DNA from 2 places in the Streptomyces sp. NBC_01775 genome. Region 1 is predicted to be linked to the other one. Evidence: riboswitches for the same ligand, from Rfam matches in the RefSeq annotation. Region 1 holds a riboswitch; the other holds the start of a gene.
What was found. A riboswitch is a leader RNA that binds a small molecule or an ion and turns the genes downstream of it on or off. The one in region 1 is predicted to bind cyclic di-AMP.
Positions count from the first base shown of each region.

Region 2: linked by a shared signal. The riboswitch ahead of OHB04_RS22020 (M23 family metallopeptidase) and the one ahead of OHB04_RS29930 (transglycosylase SLT domain-containing protein) in region 1 are both predicted to bind cyclic di-AMP.

Region 1 is NZ_CP109104.1:6,710,632-6,717,674, reverse strand. Features, by position in the region: gene OHB04_RS29935 (DUF2264 domain-containing protein) at 1-1,182, shown strand, start outside; gene OHB04_RS29930 (transglycosylase SLT domain-containing protein) at 1,332-2,144, opposite strand; cyclic di-AMP (ydaO/yuaA leader) riboswitch at 2,148-2,321, opposite strand; gene OHB04_RS29925 (MFS transporter) at 2,753-4,009, shown strand; gene OHB04_RS29920 (hypothetical protein) at 4,000-4,245, opposite strand; gene map (type I methionyl aminopeptidase) at 4,344-5,201, shown strand; gene OHB04_RS29910 (biliverdin-producing heme oxygenase) at 5,339-6,007, shown strand; gene OHB04_RS29905 (hypothetical protein) at 6,017-6,601, opposite strand; gene OHB04_RS29900 (hypothetical protein) at 6,613-7,043, opposite strand, start outside.
Region 2 is NZ_CP109104.1:4,938,184-4,945,226, forward strand. Features, by position in the region: gene OHB04_RS22000 (acyl carrier protein) at 1-180, shown strand, start outside; gene OHB04_RS22005 (beta-ketoacyl-[acyl-carrier-protein] synthase family protein) at 177-1,493, shown strand; gene OHB04_RS22010 (wax ester/triacylglycerol synthase domain-containing protein) at 1,592-3,172, shown strand; gene OHB04_RS22015 (PP2C family protein-serine/threonine phosphatase) at 3,351-4,505, shown strand; cyclic di-AMP (ydaO/yuaA leader) riboswitch at 4,750-4,919, shown strand; gene OHB04_RS22020 (M23 family metallopeptidase) at 5,301-6,440, shown strand; gene OHB04_RS22025 (aldo/keto reductase) at 6,883-7,043, shown strand, end outside.

The sequences.
Region 1 (7,043 bases):
CATCTGACCAGCTTCGGGCTGATGTTCGGGGCCGATGGGGCGCCGCTGTATTTCGGGCGCTCGCTGACCTACCGCTTCGCCGCCGGGGCCGCCGTCGCGCTCGGCGCGCTGACCGGTCACACGCCGCTGGCGCCCGGCGTCTCGCGGCGGCTGCTGAGCGGGGCGCTGCGCTACTTCCTGGACCGGGACGCGCTGGACGGCCGCGGGCTCCTGACTCTGGGCTGGCACGGCCCGCACGACGCCTCGCTCCAGGAGTACTCGGGCCCGGCCTCGCCGTACTGGGCGTCCAAGGGCTTCGCCGCGCTGCTCGTCCCGCCGGACGACCCGCTGTGGACGGCGCCCGAGGAGCCCGCGCCGAGCGAGGGCCCCGACCGGGCACTGGCGGTGGCGGGGCCCGGTCTGCTGCTCCAGAGCACCGGCGCCGACGGCCTCGTCCGGCTGCACAACCACGGCAGCGACCATGTGCGCCCCGGGCAGGGCGAGGCGCACGAGGACGAGGATCCGCTCTACGCGCGCTTCGCGTACTCGACGAGGACGGGCCCCACCGCGCGGGACAACGTCCCCGACAACCATCTCGCGCTCCAGCTGCCCGCCCGCCCCGGCGAGTGGAGCGTGCGGCGGCGTATCGAGCCGCTGGGCGCCGCCTCGGCGCCGGACGGCGCCTGGGGCTGGGCGGCCTCCCGGCACCGGCCGGTCTTCCCGCCGGGCGGGCCGCCGGCCCCGTCGCTGTGGGTGGAGAGCGTGACGGTGGTGCGCGGGAGGTGGGAGGTGCGGGTGCACCGCGTGGTGGGGGCACCGGAGGGCACACGGGTGCGGCTCACGGGCTGGGCCACGGCCCCGGACACCGCCACCGGATCTACCGGGCTTATCGGATCTACCGGGCTGGAGCCGCTGTACGGGCTGGCCGCGGCCGAGGCGATGCGGGCGCCGCACGGCACGGCGTTCACCCGCTGGGTCCGGGTCCCCGTACTGGAGGGCGAGGTGCGCGGACCCGGAGCCGGCGCCGTGTGCGCGGCGCTCGCCTGGCTGGGCGAGGCCGGGGAGGCGGGGCCTCGGGGCGGGGCGGAGGCGGCGCGTCCGGTCGTACGGGTGGCGGACGGCTCGCTCGACATCAGCTGGGCGGGAGGCGGCGTACGGCTCGCCTTCGACCCGCTCACCGTCGGGCGCGTCGGGCCAAGGTGACACGGGGGCGGGGCTGCGGGCCGGGGCCCCGGGGCGCCGCCGAACACGGCGGCTGCCCGCCACCGGAAGGTGACGGGCAGCCGGGGAGGCACCGCTGAGCTGGGCGACCGCTCGACCACCCAGTCACGCGCCGCTCAGGCGCGTGTTGCTCAGTACGGGCCGTTCACGTTGTCGATCGAACCGTACGTCTTGGCGGCGTAGTTGCACGCGGCGACGATGTTCGCGACGGGGTCGCGCTGGTCGTTGGCGGTGCCTTCGACGTGGTACGTGTCGAAGGTCGGCTTGATGACCTGCAGCAGGCCGATCGACGGCGTACCGTTCTGGGCGTTGATGTCCCAATTGTTCGAAATGTCGGGGTTGCCGCCGGACTCCCGCATGATGTTGCGGTGGATGCCCTCGTAGGTGCCGGGGATGCCGTGCTGCTTCATGACACCCAGGGCCTCCTTGATCCAGCCGTCCAGGTTGGTCGACTTCGTCTTCGGAGTCTGGGTCTGCGTCGTGCTGGACCGCTCGGCGGAGCGGTCGGCCCGCTCCGGCGCGCCCCGCTTCTCGGCGCCGGCGGAGGAGGAGGGAAGGGTGAGCTTCTGACCGGGGCGGATCAGGCCCGGGTCATCACCGACGGTCTTCCGGTTGGCGTCGTAGACGGCCTTCCAGCCGCCCTTGACGTCGCGGTCGGTGGCGATGCGGTACAGGCTGTCGCCGCCGACGACGACGTACGAGCCCGACGCGTCGGACCCCTCAGCCTTCGACTGCTGGGCGGCCTTGGACGCGGCCTGGGTCTGCGCGGCGCTGGAGTGCGCCTGGACCTTGGCCGCGGCAGGGGCGGAAGCGGCGTTCGCGCTGCCCGCGGTGAGCAGCGGGGCGGCGATTCCCGCACCACCGGCTGCGAGTACGACGGAAATACGGGAAACGCGACGGAAATTGAAGGGGTGACGCAGGCTGCGATGGCGGCCACGAGACATGGGGGATCCTCTCCTAGCGCCTGCGAGGTGAGCTGTCGGATTCGGGCTGGAGTGGCCCGGCCATATCCCGGCGCACGAGGGCGCAAAGGGCATGGCTTCACCCCTAGCCGGCCGCACTGTGCGACTCGGCGCTTACCTGGTTCCCCCGCTCCTGCCACATTCTCTCGTGTGTATTTCCCTCACCGGGCAGCAGGATTCGGCGCCCCGGCAGAGGAACTCCCGCCGCGCATAGGGCCGGGAGCGAGGACACAGAAACACAATGGATTTACCAGAGCAAGGCGCGGGATTTTGATCATTGGCACCCCGCAGAAATGATCATTGAATTTATCCACGCTATGCTGTGGATCATTTTCTGAGCGTGAGAGAGGAATAATGCGGCTCTTTTGAAGAGCCCGTAGAAATAGGCACTTTGGCGATGCGGTGACGCAGCACACTGCCCCTCGGGGCGCGCCGATGTGTTTCCGGCCACAGGAAGACCGAAGAGGCCGCCAACTCACCCCTATTCGGGCATTGCGCGACTATAGAGTCCAATGAGGGGCTTGTCCGACTGTGGGCGTTTTTCGTAATACGGTTGCCGCTCCCGGTCCGGCTGGGAAGGATGGCTCCTCGTGCTTCCTGACCTCTCCCCGTGGCGGGAGTCGCGCGACTTCCGGCTGCTGTGGACGGCAGGGCTGGTCACCGTCTTCGGCAGCTTCCTCACGTTCGTCGCCCTCCCCCTCCAGCTCAAAGAGCTGACCGGCTCGGCGGCGGCGGTGGGCGCGCTCGGCGCCGTGGAGCTGGTGCCGCTGATCGTCTTCGGGCTGTACGGGGGCGCCCTCGCCGACGCCGTGGACCGGCGCAAGCTGATCCTGTGGAGCGAGGCCGCGCTCGGGGCCGTGGCCGCCGGCCTGCTGCTCAACACGCTGCTGCCGCACCCGATGCTGTGGCCGCTGTACGCCGCCGCGGCCCTCACCAGCGCGCTGACCGGCGTCCAGCGCCCGGCGCTGGACGCCATCGTGCCGCGCATCGTCGCGCACGACCGGCTCAGCGCCGCCGCCGCGCTCAACGCGCTGCGCTGGCAGGTCGGCGGCGTCGCGGGCCCCGCGCTGGCGGGCCTGCTGCTGGCGTACGCGGGCATGGAGACGGCGTACGCCATCGACCTGGGCACCTTCGCGTTGTCCGTACTGCTCGGCCGCGGGGTGGCACCCTCACCGCCGGGACACGACGCGACGAAGCCCTCACTGAGCGGGATCTGGGAGGGCGCGCGCTACGCGTGGGGCCGCAAGGAGCTGCTGGGGACGTACGCGGTGGATGTGGCCGCGATGCTGTTCGCGTTCCCGATCGCGCTCTTCCCGTTCCTGGCCGACCAGTTGGACGCCCCGTGGGCGCTGGGGCTGATGTACGCGGCGCTGCCGTTCGGCTCGATGCTGGTGAGCGCCACCAGCGGCTGGTCCTCGCGGGTGCACCGGCACGGGCTGGCGGTGGTGCTGGCGGCGCTGGGGTGGGGCGCCGCGATGACGGCGGCCGGGCTTGTGCGGAACGTCTGGCTGGTGCTGCTGTTCCTGACGCTGTCGGGCGCCTTCGACATGGTCAGCGGGCTGTTCCGCACCACCATGTGGAACCAGACCATCCCCGACGAGCTGCGCGGCCGGCTCGCCGGGATCGAGCTGCTGTCCTTCTCGGCGGGCCCGCAACTGGGCCAGGTCCGCTCCGGCGGGGTCGCCTCGCTCACTTCGGTACGGATCTCCGTGTGGTCGGGCGGCCTGGCGTGCGTGGCCGCCGTCGGCCTGCTGGCCGCGGTACTGCCGAAGCTGCTGGCGTACGACGCCCGCACGAGCGAGGACGCACGCGCCGTACGGGAGGCGCGTACGAAGTCTCAGCCCTGAGCGGGTCCGTCCTCCTGGCCGCCCCGCGAGGGGCCATCGCGCCAGCGGGGGTCGCTCTCCCACTGGGAGGTGCGCTCCCGCGCGGTCTCCAGCGCGTGCTCGGCCTCCTCGCGACTGGCGTAGGGGCCCATGCGGTCCTTGCCCGGCGACTGCGGGCCCTCCTCGACCTGGCCGTCCTCGACGTTGAAGAACCACTCGCCGGGCCTGCCGACCGTCTTGCGCTTGAACAGAGCCATGGGCCCATGGTCGCGCACCCCGCGCGAGTGCGCAGCACCCCACAGCACCCGTCGGCACCCCGCAGCGGCCCGCCGAAGGCCGGACTAGACTCGCCGCCATGTCTGGCCAGTCTCTTCTTGCCCCCGGCACCCTCTCCCCGCCCCGGTCGGTGCCCGCCTCCATCCCGCGTCCCGAGTACGTCGGCAAGCCCGCGCCCACCCCCTACGACGGGCCCGAGGTGCAGGACGCCGAGACGGTGGAGAAGATGCGGATCGCGGGCCGGGTGGCGGCGCGCGCGATGGAGGAGGCCGCGAAGCACATCGCGCCCGGCGTCACCACCGACAAGCTGGACGAGGTGGCGCACGCGTACATGGTCGAGCACGGGGCCTACCCCTCGACGCTGGGCTACCGCGAGTTCCCCAAGTCGCTGTGCACCTCGGTCAACGAGGTCATCTGCCACGGCATCCCCGACTCGACGGTGCTGCGCGACGGCGACATCGTGAACCTGGATGTGACCGCGTACCTCGACGGCGTGCACGGCGACAACAACGCCACCTACCTGTGCGGCGAGGTCGACGAGGAGTCGCGGCTGCTGGTGGAGCGCACGCGGGAGTCCCTCACCCGTGCCATCAAGGCGGTCAAGCCGGGACGGCAGATCAACATCATCGGCCGGGTGATCGAGTCGTACGCCAAGCGCTTCGGCTACGGCGTCGTCCGCGACTTCACCGGCCACGGAATCAACAGGTCCTTCCACTCGGGCCTGATCGTCCCGCACTACGACGACCCCAGGGCGACGACCGTGATGCGCCCCGGGATGACCTTCACCATCGAGCCGATGCTGACCCTCGGTACCCACGAGTGGGACATGTGGGAGGACGGCTGGACGGTCGTCACGAAGGACAGGAAGCGGACGGCGCAGTTCGAGCACACGCTGGTGGTGACCGAGACGGGCGTGGAGATCCTGACGCTTCCGTAGCGGGCTCGCCGGGTACACGTTTCCCGACAGGGCGTCGGCAAACCCTTGACTTAGGTAAACCTAAGTAGCAGGATCAAGGCTATCGCGCCGCCCTGCCGGATCGCGTGTACCCGCCTCCGCACCCCCGGGAGCCAGATGTGACCTCGTCAGTGTCGGACACGGCCTTCTCCGCACTCATCCGCACCGCCTCCCGCGAGCAGCACGCCGAGGCCCATGACTCGGCCTTCATGAGCGAACTGCTCGGCGGCAAGCTCGGCCTGGACGCCTACACGCGCTACACCGAGCAGCTCTGGTTCATCTACCGCGCGCTGGAGGAGGCCGCCGCCACCCTGGAGGACGACCCGGTCGCGGGTCCCTTCGTCCGCGGTGAGCTCTTCCGGCTGCCGGCGCTGGAGCGGGACCTCACCCACCTCCACGGCGACGGCGCCTGGCGTGAGGCGCTCACTCCCCTTCCCACCACCTCCGCGTACGCGGACCGGATCGCCGTGGTGGCCCGCGACTGGCCCGCCGGCTATGTCGCCCACCACTACACCCGCTACCTCGGCGACCTCTCCGGCGGCCAGATCGTCCGCGGCACGGCGGAGAAGACCTGGGGCTTCGACCGCAAGGGCGACGGCGTCCGCTTCTACGTCTTCGACGCGATCTCCAACCCCGCCGCCTTCAAGCGCGAATACCGCGCGCTGCTGGACGCGCTCCCGTGCGACGACCTGGAGAAGCAGCGCGTCATCGAGGAGTGCAGGCGCGCCTTCGACCTGAACATCGCTGTCTTCCGCGACCTGGGGGCCCAGTTCCGGCTGAGCGCCTGAGCCCGGCCCTCACATCGCGCCCCCGGCGGGCTGAACGCCGCCGGGGGCCGTCGCGCCGGGGTGGTACCCGCGCCGGGCGAGGGCCCGGAGTTCACGGGTGAGGGTCCGGTCGGTCTCGGCCGCGGCCGACAGGACCCTCGCGACCCGCCGCTCGGCGGCGTCCAGCTGCGAACGGGGCACCGGAGAAGACGTCGCGCTCGACGCCCTGCCGTTGTCGTCGAGGCGGATGCCGTCCTCCGCCAGGCCGTCGAGCGCTCTTTCCAGGTCGGACTTGTGGCCGGTGAACGCCCGGTGGACGGACTGGAGGAGGCGCAGGACATCCGCCGCCTCCTCCACCAGGTCCGGAAGGCGGGCGGATGTCCTGGTGACGAAGCCCCGGACGGCCGTGGCGTTCTCCCCGGACCAGGCGGCGTCCCGTATCGCGGAGGCGTACGCGGCGGCCGAGGCGTCCGGCGTGCCCTTGCCCCCGCCGCCCCCTTCGGTCAGCTCACCGAGCCTGCGGTGCAGCGCCCTCCAGTCGGTGATCGCCGCGTCCAGCCCGGCCAGGCGCAGGTGCCGCAACTCCTGGACGGTCGGTGTGCCGGGCTTGGACATGTTCCGTCCTCCTACGTGAGCCGCTGGTCGAGTGTCGCGAGGGACGACATCGTGTCCTGGAACCTCGCCTCGTCCCTGGCGTGCTCCGCGCGGGTGTGGTCCAGGTGGTCGGAGACCTTGCCGTAGGCGTCCCGGAAGGCGTTGAGCTTCGTCTCCCACGCGTCGTCCAGCTCGGAGAGCGCGCCGCCCAGGCCCAGCCCCCCGGCGGACAGGTCGGCCGCCGCCTCCGAAATCGAGGACCTGGCATCCCGGCCGGCGGTGGCGAGCTGCCGTCGCAGGTCCTGGGCCATGTTCCCCAGGCGCCCCAACTCGTCGTCCCGCACGACGAGACCGGGACCGCCGGTGGAGTCGTCGCCGGGGGCGACCACGACAAATCCGCTCCACCACCACCCGCGCGCCCCTCCGCCGCCCCCATCGGCGGCGATGGGCGCGGTGGCGGCGG
Region 2 (7,043 bases), 1.8 Mb from region 1:
GGCATCCCCGTCACCGAGGAGGAGCTGCACGGCGCCGTCACCGTCACCGACGTCGTCGCGCTGCTGGACCGCCTCGCGACGCGCGCGGGTGTCCATACGCCGGGCGGAACGGCACGGGACGGTTCCGTACCGGTGCGGGGCACGCACGCGCGTACCGCCGGGACCGGCGGTGCCGCGTGACGGAGTGGGGCGCCGCTGACGTCGCCATCACCGGTCTCGGCATGCTGACCCCCGCGGGCGACGGCGCCGAGGCGACCTGGGCACGGGTGGGCACGGGCACGCCGACCTCGGTGCTCGTTTCCGGCTTCGGCCCGGAGCTGGGCGGTGACGTGCGGCGCGGCGGCGGGCCGGAGGGCGGGTCGGACAGTGGGCCGGACGGCGGGCCCGTCTATCTCGCCTGCCCCGCACCCGAGTTCGACCCCGCGCGGCTGGGCCAGGCCCGCACCCGCAGGCCGGACCGTGCGGTGCAGCTCGCCCTGCTGGCCGCCGAGGAAGCCGTACGCGACGCGGGCTGGTGGCCGCAGGGCGCCCAGAGCGCCGAGCCGCCGGACTGGGGCGGTGCCCGGGTGGCCGTCGTCATGGGCTCGGGCGCGACGGGAGCCCACACCTACGAGGCGCAGCACCGCGTCCTGCTGGCGCGCGGCCCCTCCGCGATGTCGCCGTACGCCATGCCCAGTTCGCTCGGCAACTCCCTGGCCGCGCAGCTCGCCGTCGCGCTGCGCGCCGAGGGCACCAGCTTCACCGTCAACACCGCGTGCGCGGCGGGCGCGACGGCACTGGGAACCGCCATGGACCTGCTGTTGCTCGGCCGCTGCGACATCGCCGTCGCCGGTGGCGCCGACGCGGGGCTCACCCCCTTCCAGGTCGCCGGGTTCGACCGCATCAGGGCACTCTCGCGTCGCTACGACGAACCCGCCACCGCCTCCCGCCCCTTCGACGCCACGCGCGACGGCTTCGTCATCGGGGAGGGCGCGGGGGTGCTCGTCCTGGAGCGGATGGCGGACGCGGCAGCGCGCGGCGCACGGGTGCGCGCGCGGCTCGCGGGCTACGGCGCGGCCGGTGACGCGCACCATCCCGTCAAGCCCCGCCAGGACGGCGCCGGAATCCGCTCCGCCGTGAGCGAGGCCCTCGCCCGCGCGGGAGCGGACGCGAGGGACGTCGACTACGTCAACGCGCACGCCACCGGCACCCCCCTCGGCGACAGCGTCGAGGCGGCGGCCCTCGCCCGGCTGCTGCCGCACGAGCCGCCCGTCTCCTCCACGAAGGGCGTGACCGGCCATCTGCTGGGCGCCGCGGGGGCGGTGGAGGCGGCCCTCACCGTGCTCGCCGTCGAGTGCGGCGGCGTACCGCCGAACGCCAACCTCACCAAGCCCTCGCCCGAGTTCACGCTGAACCTGCCGACGGCGGCTCTCGACCACAAGTCGGGCCTGGCCCTCTCCGTCTCCGCGGGCTTCGGCGGACACAACGCGGCCCTCGCCCTGGCCCCCGCGTGACCGCCCGACGGAGACCGGGGCGGGGACCGGGGCCTGGACCAGGGCCTGAACCCACGAACTGACGGATAGAACGGATAGAACGGATAGAGAAGCACGCCATGACCGAAGCGCTCCCGCCTCCCCGGCCCGCCCCTTCGCTGACCGCGCCCCGGCCGCTGTCCGTACGCGACCGGCTGATCCTCGACCTCGCGCGGCGCGGCCCGGACAGCTCGCTGCACCTGGGCGGGCTGCTGCTGTTCGCGGGCCGCCCGCCCCGTACGGACGAGCTGGCAGCCCAGCTGGCAGCCCGGGTGCTGGCGGCGCCCGAACTCACGTACCGCCTCGTCGAAGGGGGATCCGGGGGGCGGCCCGACGGCAGTCGGCCCGGCCGCGGGCGGTCTGTCGGCAGGCGGCCCGTATGGGTGCCGGACGCCGCCTTCGACGTACGGCGGCACATTCACCGGGTCACCGTGCCCGGCAGCGTCCCGCGCGATCCCGACGCCACCTTGCGCGCCGTGCTCGACCAGCCGCTGGAGCGCGACCGTCCGCTGTGGGGCGTGTGGCTCGTGGAGCGGGAGGGGAGCCGGGGGGAGCGGGACGGCCGAGGTGAGCGGGGCGGTCCGGGTCAGGGTGGTCGAGGGGAGGGCTTCGCGCTCTGTTATCGCGCGCACCACGCCTTCCAGGACGGCCGCGCCGCCGTCGAGACGATGGAGCGCCTCTTCGGCCCGCCGCCCCACCAGCGCACCTCCCCCCTCGGCGCGCAACTCGCCACCGCACCCGCGCGCGGGGACTGGGGCCTGACCGTGCTGAAGGACCTGCTGCCCCCCGTACGGCCCACCGCGAGCTGGCCCGCGCTGACAGCTCTGACCGGCTCGACCGCACCCGGCACGGACGCCGGACGGACTGCGGGAAGGGGTACCGGACGGGTGGCCGTCACCGGATCGTGTGATCTGGCGCCGCTGCACGCCGTCTCGCGCGCCACCCGCGCCGGCATCACCCAGATCTGTCTGGCGGCCGTCACCGCCGCGCTGCGCGCCTGGCACCCGGACGCCTGGGCCGGCGACCCGGCCCTGAGCCTGCGCGCGACGTTCGCCATCAGCCTCCGTACGGCCGACGATCCGCTGCGGCTGCTGGGCAACCACGGCGGGGTGGCCACCGTGCCGCTTCCGTGCGGGGAGCCCTCGCCGATGCGCCAGCTCGCCCTCCTCCAGCGCGAGGTGACCCACGCCCGGCTCAGCGCGGTCGGCCGCCGGCACCGGGTGCTGTTCGACCGGTTGCCGTACTGGTGCGGGCGGATCGGGCTCAGCCGTGGTATCGACCCGCGCTATGTGCCGCTCACCCTCGCGGACGTACGGGCCCGGGCGCGGCTCACCTGGGCGGGGCAACCGCCGGTCGCGTTCTTCCCCGTCCCGGTCTCGGTGCCGGGCCAGCCGCTGTTCATCGCCTGGACGACCTACGGGGGACAACTGCACGCCACCTTCGTCGGGCACTCCGCCGTACCCGGTATCGAGGCGCTGCCCGCGCTGTGGAACGCGGGGCTGGCGGCACTGGCCGCCGGCGCGGAGTCGCTGCCCGCGGCCTCGCCCGCACCGGGGTCGGGGCCGGGCGTGGGGCCGGACGTGGGACCAGGCGTGGGGCCGGATGCGGGGCCGGATGCGGGGCCCGCCCCGGCCGAGGAAGGCGGCCCCGCCTCGCACTGACGTCCGGGTCCCCGCGTGCGAACCACGACACCCGGACCACGACACCCGGACCGCGACGTCCCGACCACGCCATCCGGACGACACCGTCCCGACCGCACCGTCCCGACCGCACCGTCCCGACCAATGCCCCTCCCGACTGGCCGAGTCCCGCCCCCCAGGACAGATTGGGACAGTGCGGGTGAACGAAGCGGATGCAGCAGCCGAGCGGCGCAGGAACAGGCTGCGCCGCTACGCGCGGCTGCTGCCCGCGGTCCTCGTCCTTGTGGGCGTCGTCCTCGAACTGGTCACTCCACGGGACGCGACGTTCTCCGCACCGTTCGTGGCGGCGCCCCTGGCCGCCGCCGCGCTGCTCGGTCTGTGGGGAACGATCACCACCAGTTTCCTCAGCTTGGTCTTCCTCGCTGGTTTCCTCCTGTTCCGCGACTCGACGATCGGGAGCCTGGAGACCCAGACCAGGATCGCCACCGGGGCGACCGTCGCCGTGCTGGCCATCGGCGTCAATCTGCTGCTGCGCCGCAGCAGCGACCGGCTCGCCTCGGCACGCACCATCGCCGAGGCCGTCCAGATCGCCGTCCTGCCCTCCCCGCCCGCCAGCCTCTCCGGGCTCGCCCTCGCGGTCCGCTACCGCGCCGCACAGGCCAACACCCGCGTCGGCGGCGACTTCTACGCGGCCGAGGAGACCCCCCACGGAGTGCGGCTGCTCATCGGCGACGTACGCGGCAAGGGGCTGGGTGCCGTGGAGGCCGTGGTCATCGTCGTGGGCGCCTTCCGGGAGGCGGCCGAGCAGGAGGCGAACCTGGGCGGGGTCGCCGCCCGGCTGGACCGCGCCCTCCAGCGGGAGGGCCGAAGACAGCTGGGCACCGCGCAGTACGAGGGCTTCACCACCGCCGCGCTGGTCGAGATCCCCTGGGACGAACACGGGAACACGGCCGGCTCGCACGTCATACGGATCGTCAACCGGGGCCATCCAGGGCCACTGTTGATCAACCGAGGGAGAGCCACCCTCCTGGAGCCGTCCGTCCCCGCCCTCCCGCTCGGCCTGACCGAGCTGGGCGTGTGGCCCGACCACACCGACGAGTTCCCCTTTCCGCCCGGCTCCCATCTCCTCCTCTACACCGACGGACTGTCGGAGGCGCGGAACGCGAAGGGCGACTTCTACGACCCGGTCAAGCGGCTGGCGCACAGCTTCTTCGCCCATCCCGGGGAGCTGTTGGAGACGGTCCTCGCGGATGTCGAGTCCCACACGGGAGGGGTGTCGGCCGATGACATGGCCCTGCTCGCCGTCGCCCACCAGAAGTCGACACACGTCACGCTACGCAGCGATACGGACTAATTCGGGTGACGGAGCGTCCCAATTGATCCTGTGTTGCCCGAAAAGCGTCGGCCGCTGTGACTACTAATTAACGGGAACAGCTTGGAATCAACGGCTCGCTTCTATTAACGTCCGATAACGCAGCGCGGTTGTCACTGTCGTCACGAGAGACGGCACCGTGCGCCGTCGCCGAATCCCGCAAGCGGGGCACCACGAGGCACAGTTCGCCAGCGCGAGTCACAACTCGACAGCGCGAGCCGCGACTCGACAAGCAGCACCGCAGCGTGGGAACCGGGGAACCACCCCTTCTCGTCCGCACAGGACGCGAAGGATGGGGTGAATCGGACGGCCTTGCGCCCCGGCGCGAGGACGCCCGTAGGAGACCTTCCTGCTCCGAACCCGTCAGCTAACCCGGTAGGCGAGAAGGAAGGAAAGGAGAGCGCCCCCGTGGCGTCCAGGTCACAGAGGCATGCCCCCGAGGTCTCGTACGACCCGTACCTCGACGACGGCCCCCCGTCCGCTCCGTACGACGCGTACGGACCGTATGACGTGCACGGACCGTATGACGCGTACGAGACGGCCGGCGCGTACGAGACGGCCGGCGCGTACGGCACCCCCGGTACGTACGGCACTTCCGGTGCGTACGGCACCTCTGCTACGTACGCAGCCGCCCAGCGGGCAGGTGTGGGTGCGGGTGCCGGGGCCGGTGTCCACGAGCCTTACGGCGTACGGGAGTCGGCGGACCTGCGCCAGACGATCGGTATGCGCGAGACGCTCGGGGCGCGCGAGCCGGTCGGCGTGCGCGAGCCGCTCAGCATGCGCGAGACGGCCGGTGCGCCGGAGGCCTATGGTCCGCATGAGGCCTACGGCCCGCGTGACAAGGCCGGAAACGGGACCGCGACCTGGACCGGAAACGGGCCCGGGGCCGGGACCGGGACCGGCGACGAGGCCTGGGAGGAGTGGAATCCCACCGAGGAGTCCCTCCGTCCGCTGCGCGGCCGGCACCGCGTGGGCAAGCAGCGCTCCGGCGGTGTGGCCCGCAGTGGCGCGGTTCTCGGCGTCGGCATGATCGCCGCCGTCGGCGCGGGCGGCATGGCTACGGCCCAGGACAAGGACCCCGCCGCCATCTCCATGCCGGATGTGTCGTCGGCGACGGGAGCCGTGAAGAACCTCCCCGAGCACCTGCCCGACGCCAAGCAACTCCCCGGCGTCGGCGACCTCATATCCGACGGCGACTCCGACGGCACCGACCCGGTGGCTGCCGCCGCCGCGCACGCGCCCCTCACCCAGGCCGGCCTCTCCGCGGACGAGGCAGCCGAGGGCAAGACCGACGCGGGCGAGGCCCTGCGCGTCCGCATCCTCGCGCAGGCCGAACAGCAGCAGTCCGAAGCCGACGCCACCGCCCGCCAGGAGGCCGCGCAACAGGCCGCCGAGAAGGCAGCCGCGGCAGCCAAGAAGCAGGTGGCGGCCGACAAGAAGGCAGCGGCCGAGCGCAAGCGCGAGGCCGCCGAGGAGAAGAAGCGGAAGGCGGCGGCCGAGCGCCGCGCCAAGCTCGCCCGCGAGTACACAGCGCCCCTCGCCTCCTTCCAGCTCAGCGCCGGCTTCGGCCAGGCGGGCGGCATGTGGCAGAGCGACCACACGGGCCAGGACTTCGCGGCCCCGAACGGCACCCCCGTCAAGGCCATCCACTCCGGCACCATCAAGGAAGCCGGCTGGGCGGGCTCGTACGGCTACCGGATCGTGCTGAAGCTGAACGACGGCACCGAGCTGTGGTTCTGCCACCTCTCGTCGATGACCAAGTCCGCGGGCGACAAGGTCGGCACCGGCGATGTCATCGGCAGAGTCGGCTCCACCGGCAACTCCTCGGGCCCGCACCTGCACGTCGAGGTGCGCCCCGGCGGCGGCGACCCGGTCGCCCCGCTGCCGTGGCTGCGCGACAAGGGCGTGAACGTGTGAGACGGCCGGACGCCGACTCCTGCTGACCCCGACTTCCGCCGACCCCGACTTCTGCTGAGGGCCCGTCCGCCTCCGTCCACGGACCGTGACTTTCCACGGATCGTGAGCGTCCACGGATCGTGACGGTGCCCGCCCACAAACCCACGCCGCCGCCTCGCACCGCCAGCTGAGGCGCCGCACCGCACCTGAGCCGCCCAGCCGGCAGGAGGGGAGGAGGCGGCGGCGCTCGGGCCCCGAAGCGCCGGCGCGGGCGGTGGCGGCGCGGGCGGTGGCGGCGCTGGTGGCGGTGGCGGTGGCGGTTACGAGCCTCGGCACTCCAGACCCCGGCGGTCCCGGTGAACACCCCCCGACACCGGGACCGCCGGCCTCACTCCCGAGGGGCTCCCGCCCCGGGCGGCGGTGCTTCCGGTACGGCGTGCGCCGTCGCGTTACGGTCGCAAGCATGCAGATGAACGCCGACTTGAAGATCGGACAGCTCTCCGTCTCGCCGCTCGCGCTCGGCGGGAACGTCTTCGGCTGGACCGCCGACCGGCCCACTTCCTTCGCCGTCCTCGACACCTACACCGAGGGCGGCGGCAACCTCATCGACACCGCCGACGCCTA